3 regions of the Ferdinandcohnia sp. GQ5 genome follow, and region 1 is predicted to be linked to each of the others. Evidence: riboswitches for the same ligand, from Rfam matches in the RefSeq annotation. Region 1 holds a riboswitch; each other region holds the start of a gene.

Evidence for each region. Region 1 has a riboswitch for thiamine pyrophosphate ahead of tenA (thiaminase II). Riboswitches for the same ligand answer to the same signal wherever they lie in the genome.
Region 2: it holds a riboswitch for thiamine pyrophosphate, as region 1 does, so the genes downstream of both, thiC (phosphomethylpyrimidine synthase ThiC) here and tenA (thiaminase II) in region 1, are expected to answer to the same signal.
Region 3: it holds a riboswitch for thiamine pyrophosphate, as region 1 does, so the genes downstream of both, tenA (thiaminase II) here and tenA (thiaminase II) in region 1, are expected to answer to the same signal.

Annotation. Positions count from the first base shown of each region.
Region 1 covers NZ_JCAXEW010000009.1:1,181-6,833, forward strand. Annotated here, with positions in the region: gene sigY (RNA polymerase sigma factor SigY) at 1-334, shown strand, start outside; gene AC6CHV_RS12290 (YxlC family protein) at 288-647, shown strand; gene AC6CHV_RS12295 (sigmaY antisigma factor component) at 634-837, shown strand; gene AC6CHV_RS12300 (hypothetical protein) at 834-1,043, shown strand; gene AC6CHV_RS12305 (heavy metal-binding domain-containing protein) at 1,024-1,338, shown strand; TPP riboswitch at 1,417-1,580, shown strand; gene tenA (thiaminase II) at 1,680-2,360, shown strand; gene AC6CHV_RS12315 (ECF transporter S component) at 2,386-2,970, shown strand; gene AC6CHV_RS12320 (ABC transporter ATP-binding protein) at 2,984-4,447, shown strand; gene AC6CHV_RS12325 (energy-coupling factor transporter transmembrane component T family protein) at 4,468-5,238, shown strand; gene AC6CHV_RS12330 (thiazole biosynthesis adenylyltransferase ThiF) at 5,344-5,653, shown strand, end outside.
Region 2 covers NZ_JCAXEW010000002.1:237,140-242,792, reverse strand. Annotated here, with positions in the region: gene AC6CHV_RS03180 (spore germination protein) at 1-699, shown strand, start outside; gene AC6CHV_RS03175 (Ger(x)C family spore germination protein) at 720-1,898, shown strand; gene AC6CHV_RS03170 (endospore germination permease) at 1,895-2,992, shown strand; TPP riboswitch at 3,443-3,557, shown strand; gene thiC (phosphomethylpyrimidine synthase ThiC) at 3,698-5,482, shown strand.
Region 3 covers NZ_JCAXEW010000002.1:409,558-415,210, forward strand. Annotated here, with positions in the region: gene AC6CHV_RS04075 (helix-turn-helix domain-containing protein) at 1-756, opposite strand, end outside; gene AC6CHV_RS04080 (pectate lyase family protein) at 1,184-2,854, shown strand; gene tenA (thiaminase II) at 2,897-3,577, opposite strand; TPP riboswitch at 3,686-3,789, opposite strand; gene AC6CHV_RS04090 (lysozyme inhibitor LprI family protein) at 3,908-4,555, opposite strand; gene AC6CHV_RS04095 (glycine zipper domain-containing protein) at 4,688-5,146, opposite strand; gene AC6CHV_RS04100 (hypothetical protein) at 5,363-5,653, opposite strand, start outside.

The sequences.
Region 1 (5,653 bases):
GAACTTATACATAGACACTATCCGCAAAAAGAAACGCGAACAAAATTATCAACAGGAGCAAGCATTACGAAAAATGAAGTGGCAATTCGAGAACCATTCTGAGGATTGGAATGATGTTCTTGATGCACTGGGAAGGCTTTCAGATGAAATTCGGATTCCAATTGTTCTCAAACATTATTATGGATATTCATATGAAGAAATCGCTGATATGCTTCATATCGCCATCGGTACTGTTAAATCAAGAATACATAATGGAATTCATACAGTGAGAAAGGAGTTGAGACCTAATGAAGAAAAACAAGCTAACTCTATTAAAAAACGAACAACGACTTGAAGAGGATCCAGAAACGATTCAAGATATAAATGAAGCACTCACTAAAATAGATCATCATTACTCGGTTTTCACTCCGGACCTACAAGTATTTGAACAAATGGTAGCAACTGCACAACAAAAACAAAAGAAGAAGTTTAGACGAGAACTGACCGCATTTATTTTGATTGCATTATTCATCATGACGGCTTTAATAACGTCATTTTTCCGTCTTCCTCTTGCATTTATTGTGATTCAAGGTATTGCAACAATTAGCTTTCCAGTATATAGCTTCTTTCGTTATCGAAAAAAGGTGATTGTACATGAATACGAATGATACTCTACTTATTATGGTGGCAGTGATTGCCCTTCTTATTCAAAGCTTTTGGTTGTTTTTAGATGCTCGAAAGCGGGGGCATAATTATTGGTTTTGGGGAATATGGGGATTAATTCAATCACCGTTGCCCCTTCTTTGTTATCTTATTATTGCAAGAAAAATTTATCGACGTAAAGCAGGTAGGGAATGATGAGGAATATTGCAAAATATATTGTATTAATGATAGCCATTGTTGGACAAATCGTAGGAATTGTATTTTTGTTTATTGATATTTCAAAGGCACTAACATTCTATGCCTTTTACATGGTTGCCATTATTCTATTATTTGCCCTATTAGTATGGGAACGAAAACGTGAGAAAGAGGAGGATGACGAAAATGATTATCGTGACTACTGATTTTGTACCTGGAAAAGAAGTAAAAGAACTTAAAGGATTTGCAAGAGGAGGTACAGTTCAGTCAAAGCATATTGGTAAAGATATAATGGCTGGATTAAAAACAATTGTTGGAGGAGAGATCTCCGATTATACTGAAATGCTAGAAGAAGCCCGCCAAAAAGCAATTGGTCGAATGGTGGAAGATGCAAAAGCAAAAGGAGCAAATGCAGTAATCGGGATGCGATTACAAACCTCAGCTGTTATGCAAAATGCATCTGAAATTATTGCATATGGAACAGCAGTTTATGTAGAGTAACTAGTAAAACTTAAAAAAGCCTTGATAATTATTTCCAACATGTTATGATTGGAAATAAGAAAAATTGCATAAATAATATTATTCCACTAGGGGTGCCTTTAAATAAGGTAAATGTATTAATGGTGTTATACCTTTGAATCGTTTACCGGAAGGCTGAGATTGAGGATTGTTTTATCATAACCTTGAGACCCTTAGAACCTGATCTGGTTGATACCAGCGTAGGGAAGTGGGTAGACGGGTCTCTTTATTTTTATTTGTCTAAATCCAAACCACTTTCTTTACGTTGGTAAAGAAGGTGGTTTTTTATTTTGCAAATAACAGTAAAGGGAGGAGAATTGAACATGTTATTTTCAGAAGAAATACGTAAAGAGGCAAACGATATTTGGGAGGCAAGCTTTGACCATCCATTTGTCACAGGGATTGGAGACGGTACATTACCAATTAAATGTTTCCGTTACTATGTCATGCAGGATGCCTATTACTTAACTCATTTTGCAAAAGTGCAATCTTTAGGCGCAGCAAAGGCGGAGGACTTACATACAACAAACAGGCTTGCTATTCACGCTCAAGGAACTTACGAGGCCGAACTAGCGCTGCATAAAAGCTTTTCCGGAAGACTTGGGATTACGGAGGAAGAAAGAAAAAACTTTAAACCCGCACCGACAGCATATGCATATACATCACACTTGTATAGAGCCGCATATTCAGGTCATTTGGGTGATGTAATTGCTGCTTTATTACCATGTTATTGGCTATATTATGAAATTGGTGAAAGACTTAAAGGTTGCAAACCAGAAGAGCCGATTTATCAGGAGTGGATTGCGGCGTATGGTGGGGATTGGTTTAAAGAACTAGTTGAAGAACAGATCGATAGAGTAAATGAATTGGCAGAAAAAGCGACGCAAGAGGATCGTGACCGCATGAAGGAACATTTTATGATTAGTAGTCAATATGAATACTCCTTTTGGGAAATGGCGTACAAATTAGAGAACTGGCCAGTTCAATCAAAACTATCTGTCTGAACGAAGGAGAAGAGGAGAGGTATTAATGAGCAAAGGATTAAAACTAACTGATATTTTGGTTACGATCGTAATCGCCATTGCATTTGGAATTGTTTATATTGTTTGGGGTTCTTTATATTATGTTGTAAAGCCGATTGGGCTGCACGCCGATCAGTTAATCTATGGAATGTGGTTTATTGCAGCGACTGTTGCGTATCTTGTGATTCGTAAACCTGGTGTTGCATTACTGGCAGAAATTGCAGCTGCCTCAGGTGAATTTATTTTAGGGTCTCCATGGGGCCTAACCGTTCTGCTGTACGGTGTTGTACAGGGGCTGTTTGCTGAAGCAGTGTTTATGCTCTTTCGATATAGAAAATATAATCTTGCTGTGGTCGTCTTGGCAGCAATAGCTTCTTGTCTAGGGTCAGTAATAATGGATTTTGCGTATGGAGAAATAGGTGACTTAGCTACCTGGAATCTCATTTTGTTCCTAGTTGCTAGATTCGTAGGTTCCATCTTGTTTGCTGGTGTTTTTGCTTATTACCTAGTTAGTGCCTTGGAAATGACAGGGGTAACAAAACTTGTACGCCCACTATCCAGCAGTGATTTTGATGCACTAGATCAAAAATAAAAGGGGATCGAATATGGAATCAATTGCCTTTGTAGAATACCTACGTTTAACATTTCCTGGAGATAAGTCCTTGCTTTTTAAGGACTTATCTTGCCATATTAAAAAAGGGGAGAAAATATTAATTCTCGGGCCTTCAGGTTGTGGAAAGTCAACAATTCTTCAAGTGTTAAGCGGGATTATCCCAAACTCGATAGAATTACCAATGAAGGTAGATAAGTTACAGATCCCCAAAGCATGGGGCTATGTTTTTCAGGATCCTGATTCACAGTTTTGCATGCCTTATGTTGATGAGGAACTTGCATTTGTCTTAGAAAATTTACAAATTCCTAGGGATCAAATGGATGAACGGATAAAAAGTCTTTTAGAGCAAGTTGGATTAGATTTGGAAGATATCCACACAAACATCCAAACCTTGTCAGGAGGAATGAAACAACGTTTAGCCATAGCATCTGTATTGGCATTAGAGCCAGACGTATTATTTTTAGATGAGCCTTCATCCATGCTTGATCCAGCTGGGACACAGGAAATTTGGGAAGTGATAAGAAATGTTATGGTGGATAAAACAGTGGTCATCGTAGAGCATAAACTGGAGCACGTCCTTCCAATTGTTGATCGAATAATCCTTTTCAACGAAGCTGGAGAGATTATTGCAGATGGATCTAAAACTGAAATTTTTTCTAATTATAAAACGGTCATCAACGAACAAGGTATTTGGTATCCAGGAGTCTGGGATCACTTTGTTCAAGACTTTAAATGGATGCAATCTATTAATACAGCAGAGTTTAATCCCCCATCTATTCGACTAGAGGAATTTAAGGGATATAGACAGAAAAAGGAAAAAATATATATTAACGATGTTCAAGTTCAGGAAGGAGAGTGGATTGTGGTCAAGGGGAGAAATGGTGCTGGGAAAAGTACCCTGCTTCACTCCCTCATGCAATTCATTCAAACAAAAGGTCACTATTCATTATTTGGAGAAGTAGTTACAACCTCAAAAAAGCTAGATCACGCCATGACATTTGTATTTCAAAACCCGGAGCTTCAATTTGTAACAAACTCTGTTTATGAGGAAATTGCTTATTCGTTAAGGATTGATAAACGAAGTGAACTAGAAATATCTGAGACCGTGGAGGAACTTCTACGAATCTTTCACCTCATAGAACATCAAAACAAACATCCTTACCAGTTATCTATGGGACAAAAACGAAGATTAAGTGTAGCAGCCTCTATTGTAAGGGATCAGCAAATACTTTTACTAGATGAGCCCACATTTGGACTTGACTCAAAAAATACGTTTGCCCTTCTTACTTTACTAGAAAATTATAGACAAAAGAACAAGACAATCATTATGGTTACTCACGATGAAAAAATTGAAGAGTATTTTGCGACAAGAAGTTGGACCATTGAGAATGGGAGATTAGTAAAAGATCAATTGTTGAATCAAGTGAAAGTAAATCTTAGCCTCTTGAGAGTGTAAACAGGGAAAGGAAATTACTCATGGAACTTTTAAGTAAAGATACATGGCTACATCGAATAAATCCAAGTATAAAGCTATTCGTACTAATCAGTTTATGTATTGCAGTATTATTCATTGATACTCTTCAGCTTCTTATTCATATTTCATTGGTCGTTTTTATCTTATTCTTTGGATTCACAGGACATTCATTTAAACGAATCATTCTTATTACTTTGCCATTTTTGCTTATTTTTCTCTCAACCTCATCATCTATGATTCTATTTGGTAAAGGAGAGACGGTACTTTTTAAGTGGGGACTTATAACAATCTCCGAGGAAAGCATTTATAAAGGGTTAGTTGTTGGTTTTAGAGGAATTATATTTGCAGGTCTAGGCTTAACGTTCGCTTTAACGACACGGCCTGTTTTTCTTTTTTATTCGTTGATGCAGCAGCTAAAGTTGCCGCCTAAATATGCATATAGCTTTATGGCTGGATTACGGTTGATTCCCATTATGATAGAAGAGTTCCAAACGATTCAAAATGCATTGCGCGTTCGTGGGATTGAACACCAAAAAGGGATTCGCTCTATCTTTATTAAACTAAAAGCATATTCTATTCCGTTATTATCACAAAGTATTAGGCGAGCACATCGGATAGCAGTTGCTATGGAGGCAAAGCGCTTTTCGAATCATAATAATCGTACATTCTATTATGAACTGACTCTTTCAAAGTATGATTTGGTTTTTATTCTATATTTCGTGATTATGGTAAGTCTTGGTTACTATCTCTCCAGTCCATTATTTTTGATTTAGGAGTCCGGTTACTTCATGGAAGGGAACTAGATGTGTTACGATAATTTTAAGTTAAGGAATAAGATATTTTGGGATTTAGGAGTTTGAAGGAAGGATTGATGTGGGGTGACTGAACGCTATTCTCGCCAAGAGTTATTTACTCCAATTGGATTGGAAGGACAAAAGAAGATTAGAAGTAAGCATGTGTTAATTGTAGGTGCTGGTGCACTAGGTACGGGCAGTGCTGAGGGACTGGTTCGAGCTGGAATTGGAAAGTTAACAATTGTAGACCGTGATTATGTAGAATGGACAAATTTACAAAGACAGCAATTATATAGTGAAGAAGATGCGGCAAATCGTTTACCAAAAGCTGTTGCAGCAAAACAACGCTTAGAAAAAATAAATTCAGAGGTCGATATCCGGGCTCATGTCATGG
Region 2 (5,653 bases), on a different contig from region 1:
ATGACCTTTTGGTCGGGGTTGCAGGCCGCTGAAGACTACTATGAAAGGTTTATTTATGTAACCTTTATTCGCTGGATTCGCTATATTTTATTCAATATTTCATTGCTGCTACCCTCTATTTATGTTGCAGTAATAACTTTTCACCCACAGTTAATTCCAACGAATTTGTTAATAAGTATAGCATCTGCACGAGAGGATGTCCCATTTCCAGTGTTATTTGAAGCTATTATGATGGAGCTAATGTTCGAAGCTTTACGTGAAGCTGGGATACGGCTTCCTAAGTCAATTGGTTCAGCTGTTAGTATTGTAGGAGCGCTTGTTATAGGGGAAGCTGCTGTGCAAGCTGGTATTATCTCTGCTCCCATGGTTATTGTGGTAGCAGCCACAGGAATAGCATCATTCGCGGTACCGCGCTATAATTTCGGCACTGCATACAGGCTCCTTCGCTTTCCTATACTTATCCTGGCAGGACTGTTTGGTCTCTATGGGGTCATTCTAGGAATGATTGCCATCCTAATTCATCTCGTTCATCTTCGATCCTTTGGGGTTCCCTATTTAAGTCCGATTGCCCCGCAAAATCCAAAATATCTAAAAGATGTTTTAGTACGAGCACCTAGATGGAGCATGCATCGCAGACCTATAATGGTAGCTGGTCAAGATAAAACCCGTATTCCTGAAGGGCGACGGACGAAAACCTGAAGGAAGGAACGAATGATGAGATGATCAAAAGATTAAAAATAATTCTTATTATACTAGTTTGTATGTTTTTAACTACTGGATGCTGGGATGAAAGAGAAATAAACGATCAGGCAATCATATTGGGGTGGGGATTCGACCAAAATGAAGATGGAGATTATATTGGCAGTGCTCAGATTGTGGTTCCTGGGGAAGTTGGTGAGAAAAGTAGTGGTCAAGGCAAAGGATACATAGTTGAAACAGCGACAGGGAAAAGTCTTTTGGATGTAACTCAGAATTTGCAAAGAAAGCTCTCAAGGAAAGTTTTTCTAAGTCATCAGAAGGTCATTATCATTGGGGAACGCTTAGCCAGAAATGGGGTATCGAACATCCTTGATGTATACAGTCGAGAACCTGAACTTCCCATACGAACAAACTTTTTTGTTTTAAAAAACGGGGATGCATTGGATTTTCTGGAGGTCCAGTACAAGATGGAAAATATGCCTTCTACTGCTGCAATGAAAATGTTCCAAAGTACAGCGGGACCAGAAAGCACTACGTTTAAGGATTTTTTGGAAGGTGCGAGTTCAGAGGGAATTAGTCCGACAGTACCGATTCTTGAAATTATTAGTTCTAAAAAGGAGAAAGAAAAGGATACTGAGACCTTCCAGCTTGGTGGAAGAGCTATTTTTAATCAGGATCTTGAGTTAGTTGGATTTTTGTCCTATCGCGAGGCAGTTGATAGATTGTGGTTAATTAACAAGTTAAATACTCATAATTTCACCACAAATTTATTAGGGGAAAAAGGAAATGTAGGTATACTGGGTATGAATTTTAAAAGTAAGATTCAACCCAATATACAAAATGATCGAGTGGAATTTCTTATAACGCTTTCCGGAACAGGGGTTGTTCGTGAAAATAATACAGTATTAGACCTAAAGCAGCCGAAGAATCTTCAAATCATAGAACGTTCATTCAATAAGAATTTGCAAGATCATATGATCAGTACCATCACAAAAGTTCAAAAAGAATATAAAACAGATATTTTGGGTTTTGGACAATCTGTTCATAAGAAATACCCTCAAAAATGGAAAATATGGAAAAAGGATTGGAGTAAGAGATTCTCAGATGCAGGTATTACAGTTAAAGTGGATATACGTATTGATCGAACTGGGGTAACTGGTTCTCCATTACATTTGAAAGAAAGTGAGATCCAGAAATGAAGATTTCCAAGTATCAAATATTTTGGATGATTGCATCTCTAGAAATTGGAATGGTTTTGTTATTAACACAATCACCTGCTATTGAAGAAGCAAAGCAGGACGCTTGGATTTCATTTGTTCTTGCTGGGTTAGCAGGAATAGGAATCACCTTTGCTGCTGGAAAACTAAGTCTTCTCTATCCTAACCAAACATTCATTCAGTTTAGTCAAAGCATATTAGGGAAATGGTTAGGGAGAATAATAGTAATTCCATATTTTATCCATTGGCTTTCTGTAATAGGAGTTATTTTTCGTCAATCATCTGAAATTATCCAAATGACTTTATTTACGAAAACCCCGTTGTTTATTTTAATTGTACTTTTATTACTTTTAGTAATTTATGTGAATTACATAGGGGGGATTGAAGGCATTGGCCGGTGTAGTGAAATCATGGGCCCTTTGATATTTGTAATGGTTATTATTACTCTGTTGCTTAATTTTAATAATATAGAATGGGATAAGATTCTACCTGTTTATACTGACTCAGGACTAAAATCGATTTTACAAGGAGCTTTAACGCCTGTATCGTTTTATGGTGAGTCGGTTTTAATAATGATGCTACTCTCTTTTACAGAAGAACCGAAAAAAGGAGTAACATGGGCTGTATGGGGTGTAGGAGTTGTAGCTATTTTAGTGACTATTTCAACGCTAGAAATTCTAATGGTATTTGGAGCAGATTTGTCTTCAAGACTATGGTATCCATTTTTTGAGATGGCGAGATATATATCGCTTATGCAATTCATACAAAATTTAGAAATAATTGTGACTGTTATATGGATCTTCAGTATATTTATAAAATTGTCCATTTACCTATTCGTATCTAGTTATGGTATAGCACAATGGCTAAATATAAAGGATTGGCGAAAGGTTATTTGGTTTGTAGCAATAGCTTCAATAGTACTTTCTTTGATTTATCCTAATAATAATGCAGCTTCAGTTTCTTATCTTGAAAAATATTGGCTTCCATTTGTTCTCCCCATAAATATGATAGGTATTCCCTTGCTCCTTTGGGGAATTGGAGTTATTCGTAAAAATTCAAAACAAATTGATGAGTAATAATACAAGCAAGTGTAAAATTGGCCCCATCTGCTAAACAGGTGGGACCTATTTTACGCTTACTTATAAATCTACGTCCAGGAGATTCTTGTAGCTTTCTTTTTCTACTCATAATGAATAGTCAATGCTTTTCTTTCCTTATCAGCTGCCCAAATTAACTTTTCTTTATTTTCATTTGAAGTAACTAAAATAAAATTCCATGGTTGCATAAACCCTAATTAGGGAGCATGATGCGCAGCATTTAGTATTTTATGTATTATATTTTCTTTTCTGGGATAGGACAAAAATCTCGGGATGTCTTTTCTAAGATAAATGACCTTATATACTTCTTTTTCTTCCTAAGCAAACCTATTGCTGTCCGTCTCTAAACCAAATGGTTTTTATTTTTATATTTATTTATTGCTACTTTTATTTTACTTAAATCTCATGTATACTAATACAAAATTGAATAGAAATAACTAGGGGAGTCCAATAAGTTGGGCTGAGAGGGAAACACGTTGAAGTTTCTTGACCCTTTGGACCTGATCTAGATAATACTAGCGTGGGGAAGTTAGAAAAAATAATTCATGTATTGAATAAACTTCTACATACAAAGCCGGTCCATCCTTTTTGGATTCGGCTTTTTTTATTTAATTCATTTCTTTAATTCCGCTTTTATTGTCTAGAGCTCGTCCTTTAATTTAAAAAATGGGAGAGATTTACTCTATGTCAACAACTTCTTTAAACGAAAAAAACATTTCCATCATGTCTAGTTTTTCAGGTAGTAAAAAAGTTTATGTTGAAGGCTCAAGACCTGATATCAAGGTACCAATGCGTGAAATTAAACTAAGTCCTACAACGGGCGCCTTTGGTGAAGAAGAAAATCAACCAGTTCGTGTCTATGATACAAGCGGACCTTATACGGATGCTAATTATTCAGCTGATATTACAAAAGGTCTGCCTCCTCTTCGAAGCACATGGATCCATGAACGAGGAGATGTTGAGGAATATGAAGGAAGAAAAGTTAAGGCTACAGACAATGGATATAAGGACGAGAATGACCCACGTGCTAAAAATAATGTGTTCCCAGGTTTAAAGCGTAAACCATTACGTGCCAAAAAAGGTAGAAATGTCACACAGCTTCATTATGCAAGGAAGGGCATCATCACTCCTGAGATGGAATTTATCGCATTAAGGGAAAATATGAAACCTGAATTTGTGCGTGAAGAAGTTGCAAGAGGTCGAGCAATAATCCCTTCTAATATCAATCATCTAGAGGCAGAGCCTATGATTATAGGACGTAATTTCCATGTTAAAATCAATGCAAATATTGGGAATTCTGCTGTTTCATCCTCCATCGAAGAAGAGGTCGAAAAAATGACATGGGCTACACGATGGGGTGCTGATACTATTATGGACCTATCAACAGGGAAAAACATTCATACAACAAGGGAATGGATTATTCGCAATTCAGCTGTTCCTGTAGGAACCGTTCCTATCTACCAAGCACTTGAAAAGGTAAATGGTGTTGCCGAAGACCTTACTTGGGAGGTTTACCGTGATACTTTGATTGAGCAAGCCGAGCAAGGCGTGGATTACTTCACCATTCATGCTGGTGTTCTTTTGCGATATGTCCCGTTAACAGCCAAACGTTTAACAGGTATTGTATCCCGGGGTGGATCTATTATGGCACAATGGTGTCTTCACCACCACAAAGAAAACTTTTTATATACTCATTTTGATGAAATCTGTGAAATCATGAAAACTTATGATGTTGCATTCTCTTTAGGAGATGGTCTACGTCCTGGTTCAATTGCTGATGCTAATGATGAAGCGCAATTTGCGGAATTAGAAACTCTTGGAGAACTAACAAAAATTGCTTGGGAGCATGATGTACAGGTAATGGTTGAAGGTCCTGGTCACGTACCAATGCACCTTATTAAAGAAAACATGGACAAACAACTTGAGGTTTGTAAGGAAGCTCCGTTCTATACTCTAGGTCCACTTACAACTGATATAGCCCCTGGCTATGATCATATTACTTCTGCAATAGGCGCAGCCATGATTGGTTGGTTTGGTACGGCTATGCTATGTTATGTTACACCAAAAGAACACTTAGGTTTACCAAACCGAGATGATGTACGTGAAGGTGTTATAACTTATAAAATAGCTGCCCATGCTGCTGATTTAGCGAAAGGGCATCCAGGCGCGCACAAAAGAGATGATGCCTTATCAAAAGCCCGTTTTGAATTCAGATGGAAAGATCAGTTTAATTTATCATTGGATCCTGAACGCGCTTTAGAATATCATGATGAAACGTTACCTGCAGAAGGTGCAAAAACAGCCCATTTCTGCTCAATGTGTGGACCAAAATTTTGTAGTATGAGGATTTCTCAAGATATTCGTAATTACGCGAAAGAAAACAAGCTTGATACATTAGAAGCAATAGAAAAAGGAATGAAGGAAAAAGCTGAAGAGTTTAAGGAATCTGGTGGTACATTATATCAATAACTCTTGTAGTTAGGAGTTTTACGTTGAAGTTCCTAAAGATGAGAGATTAATCAACTAAAGGATCTCCTTGCTTGTTGGAGAAACATTTAAAAGAGTTTAAACAATGTAGATATCAAAGGCTAATACTTGAAATAAATGTCATAAAATAAAGAAGCTTGGGGATATTAACCC
Region 3 (5,653 bases), on a different contig from region 1:
TCCTGCAATTTGATTCACTTTCAAGCTTGTATGTATTAAGTATCTTTTTGCTTCATTTATACGGATTGCGTTCAAGTATTCAATAAAACTGCATCCAGTGTATTTTTTAAAAAGTCTACTTATATACTGCTCATTTACATGAAAATGATAGGATAAAACACCAAGTGAAATATCGCTTGTAAAATTGTTATTAATAAATGTAATAATCTTTTCGATTTCATTTTTACCAGTGTTATCTTGTTGTCCCGAAACTTTCATCTTTTCTAAAGGACACGCATCCTCTATCAGTCTATTACTTTCAATTAATAATTGGGATAGCAAAGATCTAAGGTACATATCCCTTTCCTTTAGATTCTTTTGGTACTCCTCGAATAGCCTCATTATGATAGTGTTAATTAATTCTCTTTTATTTTGAGGAATCGATATAATGTACGGTCCATTTTCAAAGAGCTGCTTCACGATATGTTGTTCGCCTAAACTCAAGAAGCACTCCCTAAAGTTTATCACCATTCGCTCATACACTTGATTGCTTTTCTTGACCGTTTTATGGATCACATTTTTATCAATAAAAACGAGATGCTGATTCTTTACTAGGTACTCTTCCCCATTAATAATGTAAATCCGTTCCCCTTTGGATAAATAATAAATTTCGTAATCTTGGTGCAGATGATGTGTTGCCATTGACGGATGGTATCCACTAAAACGATTTATATAAAAAGGCTGTTCACGAAGAGAAACACTTATTTTTTGCACCACTATTCAACTCCTCTCCAAATGAGCCAACAAAATTCTTTATTCGTGTTCTCATTTTTCACCCGCTTAAAACTTGTACTCTAGTTATGTTCTTTTTATTACATGTTCATCTGCCCATATCCTTCATTTTTTAAGGAATCGCAACTTTACTCCTATTTAACAAACGAGGAACTAGGAAAAAGGAACCCCCTCTCCTGTGTACATGCCTAAACACCTTCGAAAATGTAAACAGAAACGTCTTCTTCTCACAAAATATGTAATGAGAAGCTTGCTAAACTAATATAGAAGTTTTTGAATTCACAAACATGAAAGGGTTTACAAGAATAATCTAATGTTTACCGTTAGACGTTGATTGGAGGTGTAATATAAAGGCTTGTTTGTATTTGGTTTGCATTGAGACTTAGTTAAAAAATTGCAAAGGTGGTATTTTATGAAGTTTAGAAAAGCAATGGTATTGGTTATGGTTTTTTCCTTATTTGCGCCATTTTTCTTGACCGGAAATGGTACGGCTCACGCTGCAGCAATCGATTCGATTCCCAACACTATTAGGTATATGAAAGATTATGACAGTAGTTTTCTATCTGTTTCTGGTTATGCCTCAATAGGGGTGAATGACCGAAGTGAATACATTGATACACCCTATTATCGACAGGTCAAAACAGAAAGAGAGTTTTTACAGGCCATTTTGGATGCACAAGCTGGAAGTGTGAAAGTAATTGAAATCGCTAAGGACTTAAATTTTGGGTGGAAGAATCTAAATCTGAGTTCTGAGGAAACAAAGAAGTTTCGTTTCATTACGAAATATCGAGATCCTATGAACGGATTTACCAATCCAAAAATAGAAGCTTCTGGTGTTTCACAACTAAATATTGATAATATTGAAGGACTCACGATTTTTTCAAAAAAAGGAAAAACGATAAGATCTGTCGAGTTAAAATTACAACGGTCTACGAACGATATCGTCATTCGTAATCTGAACTTTGATGGCATGTGGCAATGGGATGATACAGGAAAACACAAGGAAGTAGGCTGGACTTATATTAAAATAAATGGTGCCAACAATGTATGGATTGACCATTGCAAATTTCCAATTGCAGCGGATGGATTAATTGATACAGAGAACGGTGGCTCCAACATCACCATTTCCTGGTCTGAATTCGGATTACCTGCAGATGAAAATCCCTCAACAGACACTGATATTTATCAAACGATTCAATTTATGGAAGAGAAATATGCTTCAAATGAACTGAATTCCGATAGTGTGTATTACAACATGCGAAATGAAGGTGCCACTAAAGAACAAATCATGGCCTATGCTGCGTATCACAGTAAGGTGCATTTATCAGGTTCAGGTGATAAAGACTATGTGAATTATGTGTCTAGTAGTGGCGATGAGATAAAGGATGGCAATCAAAGAATACGTTTAACACTCGCTTATAATACCTATACCAATGTTGGACAGAGAATTCCTATGATACGCCAAGGTTCTGGTCATGCGTACAACTTGTATTTGGACAATTCCTCTCATCAAGCGATTTTAGAGAATGTCTCGGCAATTGCTGAATTTGGAACAGATACACTTTCACGGGCACTAAATGCTAGAAATGGAGCCTCGATTGCAGCAGATACATCTGTATTCAATGACATTAACGAGCCAATCATTGGTGCAGAGATTCAGGGATTAGATACTAAAAATATGGACGCCCAATGGGCTGAGTTATTCCAAGCAGCTTATAATAGAAACTTAATTGTAAACTCAAAAATTACCAACCAATATGGCACGTATACAGGAAGCAGCTGGGACAATAATGGTGAAAATCTGTTTACAACAGGATTTATATGGTATGACAAATCAACAATCGGAAATTGGGCATGGTCTTCTCATATTGTTGGAAGTGAAAATATGAGTAAAATGAATCCACCTACTGATCCATTTACCTTTGAATATAACTATGACGAGAAACTCCCTTATACGTATACCGTGGTTCCTTTAGACAGCGTTGTTCCAACACTTACAAAATATGCAGGTGCAAACAAGGTAAATATGAGCCCAATTGCATGGTTAAAAACTGACTATAACTCCAACAGTAAAGGTCGATAATATAGGGGGACAGAGGTTCTTTGTCCCTCTGTCCCCATGTCCTTACAGTTTAATTGGCCACTCCTCAAGGTTTTCAGCCATATCCCAGAACATATACTCAAACAAACTGGTTTTGACGACGATTTCTTCAAGTACAGCTAAATCTCGTTCCGGTTTTTCGCTTGCGATTTCATTGATTAGCGTCTTACAATCTTCCGCCAAGGCAGTAAACTCATCGGATGAATACATTTTCACCCATTCACCATAAAATTCATGTTCAACAGCTCCATGCCATGTTACGAGCTCTTTTCCAATAAAGTTATAGCTCCAAGCACAAGCAAGGACTGCTGCGACAACATTATCTACACCACCGAGCTGCGCCACATTCAACATGTAACTTGTGTAAGAAGTTGTAGTTGATGAAGGCTTTGTTGCCTCAAGCTCTTCAGCTGATATTCCAAATTTTGCGGCATATTGGCGGTGAAGATCCATTTCCATCTCTAATGTCCCATGCAAAAGGTTTGCAAATATGGACATCGTTTTTAAATCTGGAGCTTTTGCACTCCCTAATGCAAATAGACGGCAATATTCAATCAGGTACACATAATCCTGCTTCATATAATGCTTAAACTTATCCTTATCCAACCAACCCTCGCCAATCCCTTTCACAAATGGATGCTCCAAATACGAATTCCAGATAGGCTCCACTCGATTCCATAAACGATCTGTAAAAAGACTACTCACTTTCTTGTCCCCTCTCTCCATTTGACCTTGGGGAGATAAAAAAACAAAAACCCATCACTAGTTTGCTAGGAATGGGTTAGGCAATATAAAATCGTTCAGTCTAAACATAACGTGCCAACTCCACTTCCCTACGCTAGTGTTACCTAGATCAGGTTCAAAGGGTCGATATTTCTTCTATCTCTCAGCACAAAAATGCTCCCCTAGTCGAATTGTTAGATTATTAAGTTACTAGATACTAGTTAATCATAGTGGCTATGAAAAGGCAACTATTCATGTCCATTGTCCCGCTTGAGTCATTGTCCTACTCCGAGCTTACCCCAATAAAAACAATCATTTCATATACTTTGCAACCAACGCATAGCATCTTTCCCTAGTTAGACTTGCTTTGGTAGCAACATATTCTAAGGTTTCCGTCGAGCCACCTTTATATTTCAGTGAAGATTCTTTTGCAGTTTCATCTCTATATTTAATCCAATTCCGCTGTTCTTCTCGTAATTGATCCATCTGTTCAGAATCAAGCTGTTCATTCAATACACCATAAATTTCGTTCAATTTCTGATCCCACTTTTTATACCTTGCCGCCTCTTGTTCTTCTAATTCTGCCATTGTTGTTGTATCTTCGGCGTTTCTATCTGCTTCTTCCAATTCATTTAATTCTTTGAGATATGTATCCTTCATACCTTGGTTTATTTCTTTGTTGTCACTAGACTTCGATGACTCTTCATTTTCATTCGTTGATGGTTCTTTAGATGTCACATCTTTGTTTTTAATCTGAGTATGTTCAGGACTCTCAGATTTAACTATTTCACCTGGCTCCTCATCGGTAGCCGGTTTTTCCTCTGTTTTTAGATCGGTGCTAGTTTCTGATTCTTCATTTTCTGGTTTAGCATTTGCCTCATCCGTTGAATTACTACATGCAACCAACGAGAATAATGCTATGATAATTATTACAATTTGTAAACGCTGTTTATTTTTCATTACACTGCCTCCTCTACCAAACTAGTATATCATAAAATTTTCCAGTAACATTTAAGGAAGTTCAAATTCTTTTTTAAGCAATCCTCACCTAATGCAAACAAAAAACACTCACATTTGTAAGTGTTCGATCGACTATATTGTGTTACCTTTTTTCTTAGCATCTGCATCCAAACCAGCACCAATGGCAATACCCATGCTCATACCAAACGATATACCTAACGCAAAGTTGTCAATTATTGTTAATCCAAACACTACACCTAAACTCATACCAATGGACATATATAATGATAGATAAAATCCTTCTGATACCAACTTATGCTTCTTCTGAAGATGTGAAACAATTCCTTGAATGACTTGTTTATGCTGTTTACATTCTTGCTCAATACTATCTATTTTTGCTTCTAACCCCATAAAATGTTTCTTTAAATCAACTAGATGTTCTCGACATTCCTCACAATTCGTCGATAAAGAATCCAGCTTTTCAACCACTCTTTCACATTTATTTAAATCAAGTTTTTTTGCTTGTTCTTTACTTATGTTACTCCTTAGCTTCCTTAAATTTGTTTTTATATCGTCTACAAGATTTTTCAATACACCACCGCCTAATGAAATCTTAATTTGGCAAAGGATCGTTTTTTCTTATACCTTATATACGAATAAAACTCGATTTAGTTTCATTTTTCCATCCACTTTTTACCACTCCTGTTAAAACCGATACAAAAAAAGGAGAGGATTAACAATAATCCTCCCGGTTCCTTTTTTTTAAACTACTCCATATATTAATGAACATTACTCACGAAATTAAGATTAATCAACCATATTGGCGAATGGCCTCTTTCTATGTATTTTTTTAAAACCCTTAATCAGTTGATTTTTTACATCATTAGGATCCTCAACGGTTAGTTCCTTCCAACAAACAATCAAATGATTAATATCCTCTATTTGCCAAATAACCCTACCACCGTAGTGGCTTGCATTTTTCCCACTACCAAATTTTAACAACTGTTTTATTCTTGAATTCAAAGTTGCAGAGCTTTTTCCACCACCGGCTTTCCCGATATAGATTACTTTCGTATTCTTTATCCAACTTTCATTTAA